One region of the Pseudoalteromonas shioyasakiensis genome, then DNA from elsewhere that is predicted to be linked to it. Evidence: predicted binding sites of a transcription regulator. Region 1 holds the regulator's gene; each other region holds the start of a gene.
What was found. Region 1 encodes LexA, which represses DNA repair genes until DNA is damaged. Its sites were predicted from a motif close to TACTGTATNNNNATACAGTA; they were not measured.
Positions count from the first base shown of each region.

Region 2: the regulator LexA is predicted to act here: its motif matches at 1,149-1,168, upstream of KQP93_RS06945 (SulA-like leucine-rich domain-containing protein).
Region 3: the regulator LexA is predicted to act here: its motif matches at 1,122-1,141, upstream of uvrD (DNA helicase II).
Region 4: the regulator LexA is predicted to act here: its motif matches at 1,012-1,031, upstream of ruvC (crossover junction endodeoxyribonuclease RuvC).

Region 1 is NZ_CP077770.1:3,585,358-3,587,547, reverse strand. It holds gene KQP93_RS16615 (PaaI family thioesterase) at 1-338, opposite strand, end outside; gene lexA (transcriptional repressor LexA) at 500-1,117, shown strand; gene coxB (cytochrome c oxidase subunit II) at 1,555-2,190, shown strand, end outside.
Region 2 is NZ_CP077770.1:1,475,699-1,477,888, reverse strand. It holds gene KQP93_RS06950 (S9 family peptidase) at 1-889, shown strand, start outside; gene KQP93_RS06945 (SulA-like leucine-rich domain-containing protein) at 1,192-1,629, shown strand; gene KQP93_RS06940 (YchJ family protein) at 1,670-2,149, shown strand.
Region 3 is NZ_CP077770.1:143,839-146,028, reverse strand. It holds gene KQP93_RS00710 (peroxiredoxin-like family protein) at 1-199, shown strand, start outside; gene KQP93_RS00705 (YacL family protein) at 232-600, opposite strand; gene KQP93_RS00700 (hypothetical protein) at 722-946, opposite strand; gene uvrD (DNA helicase II) at 1,206-2,190, shown strand, end outside.
Region 4 is NZ_CP077770.1:2,172,192-2,174,381, forward strand. It holds gene ruvA (Holliday junction branch migration protein RuvA) at 1-435, opposite strand, end outside; gene ruvC (crossover junction endodeoxyribonuclease RuvC) at 437-961, opposite strand; gene KQP93_RS10120 (ABC transporter permease) at 1,100-2,190, opposite strand, start outside.

The sequences.
Region 1 (2,190 bases):
TGAAGTGGTCTCGCAGTTGCTGTTAACGTTCCTTTACGTGATGCTTTCATGTGGTTGGCATTAATTTCTTGGCCAACAGCATAAAACTTACTGAAATCAACCACGAAATTGGCTGCATAGCTTGCTACTGTCTCTGCTAATACAACGTTTGCTCCGCCATGAACCATACCCATAGGGTTATGATGCTCAGGAATAGCAGGCATGGTTGCCATTAAATAATCATCACCAATTTCAGTCACCTCAATGCCCATTGTTTTCATTAAAGTGCCTTGCCCGGTGATCCCTTGTTCTAGTTCTTTACATTGCTCTAATGTGATGGGGTGATGCCAAATACTCATTGTGTTTCCTTAGCCTGCTAATAAAAGATAATACCTTATGGCATCTTTCGGTGTGGTTCAATGTTAGTTTTGTAGCAATATGAAGGGGATAATTTAAATTTGCGATTTTCAAATAACTGTATATACTCACAGTTAAATGTACTGTATGGAAAACCAGTTGTATGCGCCCATTAACTAAACGCCAATCGCAAATTTTAGAACTAATTAAAGTCTTTATTAAAGATACAGGCATGCCACCTACGCGTGCTGAAATAGCTCAAACATTGGGTTTTAAAAGTGCCAACGCTGCTGAAGAACACCTAAAAGCACTGGCAAAAAAAGGCATGATCAAAATGAAGCCAGGGGCGAGTCGCGGTATTCAGTTAATTGAAGAAGATGAGCCAGAGCAACTAGGCTTACCTTTAATTGGCCGTGTTGCAGCCGGTGAACCTATTTTGGCGCAAGAGCATGTTGAAAGTCACTGCCAAGTTGATCCTTCATTATTTAAGCCTGCAGCCGATTTCTTACTGCGTGTAAATGGCATGAGTATGAAAGACATTGGTATTATGGATGGCGACTTGCTTGCAGTACACAGAACACAAGTTGCTGAAAACGGGCAAGTAGTTGTAGCTCGAGTCGATGAAGATGTAACAGTTAAGCGTCTAGAAAAAGCGGGTCGCAAAGTGCTTTTACATGCTGAGAACGAAGAGTTTTCGCCTATCGAGGTTGATCTAGAGCACGAGTCGTTCAACATCGAGGGATTAGCGGTAGGTGTAATTCGTAACGCTGATTGGATGTAAGTGTTCCCAATTTGGTGCATTAAATTGACTCAATTTGGTGCGCCGCTGAAATTTTACTACTTAAATAGGATTTGTGAATCCTTACTCTTCATTTAAAGCCTTATATGGCGCAGTTTTCCTCTCTTTTTATATTTCGTTTTTACTCCTGAACATTAAATAACGCGCTGATTATAGTTGTTATTTCTGCACCAAAATAAACATTTATTATCATTAAAACTTGCTTATTGGTCATTTTTTAACTAATTGGTTAATACACTGTATTAACACCTAATTAATAAAAAGACACAAAAATGTGCGAGGTGTTAGACAGGGGGTCGGTATCATCAGTGGGTCAAAATGATACGTAGTCGCTCTGAACAATAAGAAAAACGAATGGGCATATTGTTGTACCGCCTTTTCGCTTTGCGTCTTGCAATAGCATCTAAAGGAGCCGTCACATGGGTAAACTGCGTTACGCCTTGTGGCTTATATTGTTTGCACTTCCTGAGCTTGCATTGGCAAATAGCCAATACAATATGCGAAAAGGGGTGACCGATATAAGTAATAATGTTTATGAGTTACACATGACGATATTTATTATCTGCTGTGTAATCGGCATCATCGTATTTGCGGTGATGTTTTGGGCTTTAATACACCACCGTAAATCCAAAGGGGCCAAGCCTGCCCAATTTCATGAAAGTACAAAAGTTGAAATACTTTGGACTGCCATTCCATTTGTCATCTTAATCGCCATGGCTGTGCCAGCGACAAAAACTTTGATTGCCATGGAAGATGCCTCTAAAGCCGATATCACCATTAAAGTGACCGGCTCACAATGGAAGTGGCATTACGAGTACATGGGTGAAGACATTGCTTATTACTCGATTCTATCTACTCCCAAAGATCAAATAGACAACCAAGCAGAGAAAACTGAGCATTATTTGCTCGAGGTAGATAAACCGCTAGTACTTCCTATCAATAAAAAAGTTCGCTTTTTAATGACCTCAGACGATGTAATTCATTCATGGTGGGTGCCTGATTTTGCGGTTAAAAAGGACGCAAATCCTGGATTTATCAATGAAGCGTGGACACGT
Region 2 (2,190 bases), 1.7 Mb from region 1:
TTCAGATACCTCGCCAAGTAACCTATTTGTGTGGCAACTCGGTGAATCAAAAGCTAAACAATTAACCAACACATTAAGTGATGCAATTGATCAAAATGACTTGGTTGAAAGCACAATTGTGCGCTTTAAAAGCTTTGATGGTCTAGAGATCCCTGGGGTTTTATATAAGCCTAAGCAAGCTAACAGCAACAACAAAGTACCTGCTTTAGTTTGGGTACACGGCGGTCCTGGCGGCCAAAGTCGTACAGGATATAGTGCAATGCAGCAGCATCTAGTCAATCATGGTTATGCCATTTTTGCAGTTAATAACCGTGGCAGTTCTGGTTATGGTAAAACCTTCTTCCATTTAGATGATAAAAAACATGGCACTGACGATTTACAAGATATTGTTTACGGTAAAAAACACCTACAAAGCCTAGATTGGGTTGATGCTGATAAAATTGGCATCATGGGGGGCAGCTATGGTGGCTTTATGACCGCCGCAGCACTTGCCTTTGAACCTGAAGAGTTCAAAGTAGGCATTAATATATTTGGTGTAACAAACTGGGTTAGAACCTTAAACTCGATTCCACCATGGTGGGAAAGCTTTAAAAAGGCACTGTATGATGAAATGGGCGACCCAGCGACAGACGGTGAACGTCACCGTGCCATTTCGCCACTATTTCATGCTAAAAACATCACCAAGCCATTAATGGTGATCCAAGGTGCTAACGACCCTCGCGTTTTACAAGTTGAAAGCGATGAACTTGTTGCCGCTGTAAAGGCAAATGGTGTGCCTGTTGAATATGTATTATTCGATGATGAAGGCCATGGTTTTACTAAAAAAGAAAACCGCATAAAAGCCTCAAATGCATACCTTGAGTTCTTAAATACCTACTTAGATAAATAGCAAAATTGCAAAGATAAAGAGCCGGTATTATGCCGGCTTTTTTATGCAAAGCACCTGTATAGAATCAAAATTTAACAGTTTACACAGTACTGTATAAAACACTGTATAGCTTTAATGGTAAATTTTTCACCTTTTCCAACCTTCAAAATAAAACCGTAAACCACTGTTTAATAACAATTAAATAATTTTAACTAAAATAAAACTGAAAAATTGGTTAAAAAATAGCAAAAAAGTACTTGCGCAAAAACACTGTATAAACTACTGTATACACATACTGTATAAACAACCAGTGAGTGAAAGTTATGTTACAGCCAATTACCTTAAGAACAGTTAAAAGCTACCAACAAGATAACGACAAAGCGTCTGTTAATTTAATTCAAATTGAAGACGAAATTTCAGCAACCTTTGAGCTATTAAAAGTATTGCATCATTACAATAGCCAAAATGCATGGACACTATTAATTGCTCCTGATCATGTTCCTAGTAAAGCCTTACTAGATTCGTGTTCGATTGATACCAGCAAACTTCTTGTGATCAGACAAAAACATTTAGTTAATCTTGAATACGTTCTTAGTTCAGCATTACATAACGGTAATTTTGCTGCTGTGATCACATGGACAGATATTGTAAACAATCATCAACTTGATTCGATGAACTTAAACCTTGAGCAGGCATCTGCTAAATTTTATTGTTTTACAAAAAGCGCTCAATTAAACAATTTAGTACCGCAGCCACAATAGGCTTGTTAAAATAACAATTTATAGTTTTAGGTAAGTTGTTATGACATCACTCACACACTCCCTTTGTCCTTGTGGCAGCGAATCGACTTACGAGCTTTGCTGCCAGCCTTTTCATACAGGTGCAAGCCAAGCTGATACGCCAGAGCAACTTATGCGTTCTCGTTTTAGTGCTTACGCACTAAAAGATGCAAAATATGTATTTAGTACCTATGCACAAAGCCAGCAAGCCGCTAACCCTGTTCGCGAAATTAAAGATTTTGCTAATAGCTGCCGTTTTACCAAGCTAAGTGTTTTAGATACTGAGCATAACGAGCAAGAAGGTTTTGTAGAATTTAAAGCTAATTACTTTTACCAAAACTTGTATTGTGAGTTACACGAGAAGTCGCGTTTTATTAAAGAAGATGGCCTTTGGCGTTACCTAGACGGTGATATAACGCCAGTTGCAGATATTAAAATTGGCCGTAACGACGAGTGCCCTTGTGGGAGCGGCAAAAAATATAAAAAGTGTCACGCTCTTTAATTGCTCTGATACCAATCTGCTTAATTAAGTAGTCTATTTTG
Region 3 (2,190 bases), 380 kb from region 1:
AGCAAAGATTTACCGCAATAAGCTTGGGGTTAACTTTGTCTCGTTAGAAGGTGAGCCGAAAGTAGCACTGCCAGTACCCGCAGTATTCGTAATAGATACTAATGGGTTAGTTCATTTTCAATACGCTAACCCAAATTACAAAGTACGCTTAACAGAAGATTTATTACTAGCCGCTGTTAAATCAGTGAGTGAGCAATAAATTAGCAACCGATAAGCAGAATATGCTTCTGCTTATCGGCCTTGTGTAAATTCTTGCCAAGATTCAATTAAATCAACAAAATCTTCAAAACCACAGCCACTGCACAGGCCTTCTTCTTCAAGCATTAAATCATCATCTTGGTAGGCAACTAAGTCTTCGTTATCTTGATGTAATGCATGTGCTTCGAATAGCGCTTCATCTTTACTTAAGATCAAATCAATTTCTTGACCTTGTAAGGTTAATAACTCATGACTACTCTTAACAGCAGAGATCAACGCTTGCACCATCGCAATTTTTTCTTTTCCGACTTCTTCGTTTAGCCAACGGCCTATGATGGCGTGTTCAGAGGAAATTTTAATGCGTAAACCGCTAATAGGATCGCGGATAAATTGATATTCCATGAAGGGTACTCTTAATACGTTATCTGCTAATTATACCGTTTGCAGCTAAACGTGGCGAGTTTAGTCGTCTTAAAACAACTCGAGCGCCTAAGTGGCGCTCGTGTTTGTGCTAATTAAATAGCTAGAGTCGCGATTTGAAGCGTGCAGCATCAATAATCGCCCATAGGTATACGATTGGTAGTAGAATAAAACCAACTGCCACATAAATTAGTGCACCACTAATAACCCATGCTAAAAAGAATGCAATAGCCGCCATTAAACGACCTTGTACCAATTGTCCTAAACCAGGAAAAAAGATATTACATATTGCTGCGATTACATTACCGCCAGAACCTTGCTCTGCCATACTAACCTCTGTAGTTTTTAATGATTATACTTTTTATAATCACACTTTATGCCAACTTATTATGACTTACAAATCAAAGTGTTAAAAAGTAGCGTTATTTTGATTTTAGTTCTTTTTGCTAAAAATCGGTCAAATTGACAATTTTTATATCGTAATTTTAATGACTTGCCAAAATAGCTGTTTATAAAAACAGTATTTTATTTAGCCTTGCATAAACACCTGTTATACTCCACCCATTATAGATTGAAAAGGCGTAACGATGGACGTTTCTGAATTACTCGATGGCTTAAATGACAAACAACGGGATGCAGTCGCAGCCCCATTGCAAAATATGCTGGTACTTGCAGGTGCAGGTTCTGGTAAAACTCGAGTACTTGTTCATCGCATCGCATGGCTCATGCAAGTGGAGCAAGCTTCTGCATACAGCATCTTTGCGGTAACCTTCACTAACAAAGCCGCGAAAGAAATGCGTACACGTGTAGAAGAAACGTTAAAAGCACCGGTTGGTGGTATGTGGATTGGTACCTTCCACGGCTTATCTCATCGTATTTTACGCGCCCATCACCGTGAAGCGAACTTGCCTGAAAGCTTTCAAATCTTAGATTCTGACGATCAACAACGTATGATCAAACGCTTACTCAAAGCGATGAACATCGATGATAAAAAGTGGCCAGCAAAACAATTTGGTTGGTATATCAGCGCGAAAAAAGATGAAGGTCTACGCCCTAAAGACATTCAAGCCTACGATATTAATGAGCAAATGATGCTGAAAGTCTATGCTGCATATCAAGAGGCTTGTGACCGTGCAGGTTTAGTCGACTTTGCAGAAATACTGCTGCGCTGCTACGAAGTACTTAAGAACCACCCAACACTTTTACGTCACTATCAACAGCGTTTTGCCCACATGTTGGTAGACGAGTTCCAAGATACCAATACAATCCAGTACGCTTGGTTAAAACTACTCGCGGGTAACACCAACAGTATTATGATCGTAGGTGATGATGACCAAAGTATCTATGGCTGGCGTGGCGCAAAAATTGAGAATATCAAACGCTTTTTAACTGACTTCGAAGCGGAAACTATTCGCCTTGAACAAAATTACCGTTCAACGGCAACAATTTTGAAAGCGTCAAATGCGCTGATCAAAAACAATGCCGAACGCATGGGTAAAAGCCTTTGGACGGACGGCAATGATGGTGAGCCTATTTCTGTTTACGCTGCGTTTAATGAATTAGACGAAGCGC
Region 4 (2,190 bases), 1.4 Mb from region 1:
ATCGCTAAATGGTGTAAATAAGTCATTACCCCAATCTTTGAGTCTGTCTTTCATTTCGAGCACTAAACGCTCAGCCGTTTTTTTACCAACACCCGGCAGTTTAACCAGTGTGGTTGCATCTTCATTGTTAACACAACTTACGAATTGCTGTGCCGACATCCCCGATAAAATCGCAAGACCAAGTTTTGGCCCAACACCATTGGCTTTTAATAGCTCTCTAAATAATGCGCGTTCGGTTTTATTATTAAAACCAAATAATAGCTGGGCATCTTCACGTACCACAAAATGGGTATAAATAATCGCTTGCTCACCCACTGCCGGTAAATCATAAAAGCAGGTCATCGGCATTTGTACTTCGTAGCCCACACCACTTACTTCGATAAGAATTTCTGGCGGTTGCTTTTCAACTAGTAAGCCATTTAATCGACCAATCATATTACTTCCTTAATCTTCCTCTTACGGTTTTGCTCGCACTGCCCGCAAGTTTTATTAAATTTTGTTCTGAGTGAGCATGACAAATAGCAATTGCTAAGGCATCTGCGGCATCGGCTTGAGGGGTACCTGGCAGCTTTAAAATGTTTTTAACCATATGCTGAACTTGAGACTTATCGGCGCCGCCATTACCTACAACGGCCTGCTTAATTTGCCTAGCTGAATACTCATAAACTGGCAGCTCTGCCATTGAAGCGCCAACAATCGCTGCACCACGTGCTTGACCGAGCTTAAGCGCTGAGTCTGGGTTGTGTGCCATAAACACTTTTTCGATAGCAAAACTGTCTGGGGAGAATTGCTCTACCAATTGACTGATCCCTTGGTAAATCATTTTTAAGCGTACCGGAAAATCGTGATCAGCCAATTTAATGCAGCCACTACCTAAATAAGTGAACTTAGCACCTTGGTGAGCAATCACGCCGTACCCTGTTAATCGTGAACCAGGATCAATCCCTAAAATAATCGCCAACTAACTGAACCGTCTATTATCATTATTATCTGCGGTTAATAATGCCAGAGCACTGTATAAATTACCAGTAACCAATTGCAATTCATAAAAAATGCCCGCAATTGCGAGCATTTTATAGTCAACCTTTAAGTAAGACATTTACGCGAGCGAGCGTAATAAGCCTTGGGTATTTTTTCGCATTGTTCGCGCTATCATCAAATAGCCCAAACATGCCACAAATAAGCCACCGACTGCTGGGCCAATAACCCAAATATGAGGGTGGAACTTACCTGCTAAATCGAACATCTGTCTTTGCACTATTAACAGGGCAATATCACTGACGATGGCAGCGACTAAACCTGCAGTTACGCCTAATAGTAAAAACTCATATAAGGTGGCATTTTTAATTAAGCGCCCTTTTGCACCTAAGGTTCGCAAAATAACTATCTCTTGCATTCGCTCGCCTAAACTTGCTTGCACTTGTGAAATAAGCACTAAAGCGCCACAGGCAACCACAATCGCGAGTACAAAGCCAATCGCTAACGATACTTGCTCTATGGTTGAGCGAATTTGTTTAATGAAGCTTTCAACATCAATCACATTAACCGTTGGGTATTGACGCATTAGCTGATTAAACTCACGTTTTTTCTCTGCTTTTACATTTACTGATGAAATATAAGTAGCAGGAAAACTCGCAAGCACATCTGGGCTCAAAATAATAAAGAAGTTAGGCTTAAGCGTGGTCCAATTAACCTTACGTACACTGGTAATTTTTGCATCAAACGACTGCGCACCAATTAAGAAAGTAAGTGTATCGCCAATTTGTACATCAAGGCGTTCAAGCATCGACTCTTCTACCGATGCCTCGGCCACTGAGTCTTCACTAAACCATGCACCGTCGATAAGCTCGTTTTGATTAGGCAAGTCTTTACGCCAAGTTAGGTTTAACTCACGGCCAATACCAGAGCGGGCTTCTTCGTCTTTCTTTTCGTTGTCTTCTTGCGATACTTCGCGGGCAACCAGCTCGCCATTAACGGCGTTTACACGGCCACGCACAACCGGATAGAAATCTGACGTTGGCATATCGTTTTGCGCTAAGAAGCTAGTAATAGGCTCTAACTCTTGCTCAGTAATGTTCACTAAAAATGAATTAGGTGCATTTTCAGGAAGCTGAGACTGCCAGTCTGAAATCATGTCGTTCTTAAGTACAATTAAAAACAGTAATAGCTTGATAGCCAAAGCAAAGCTAA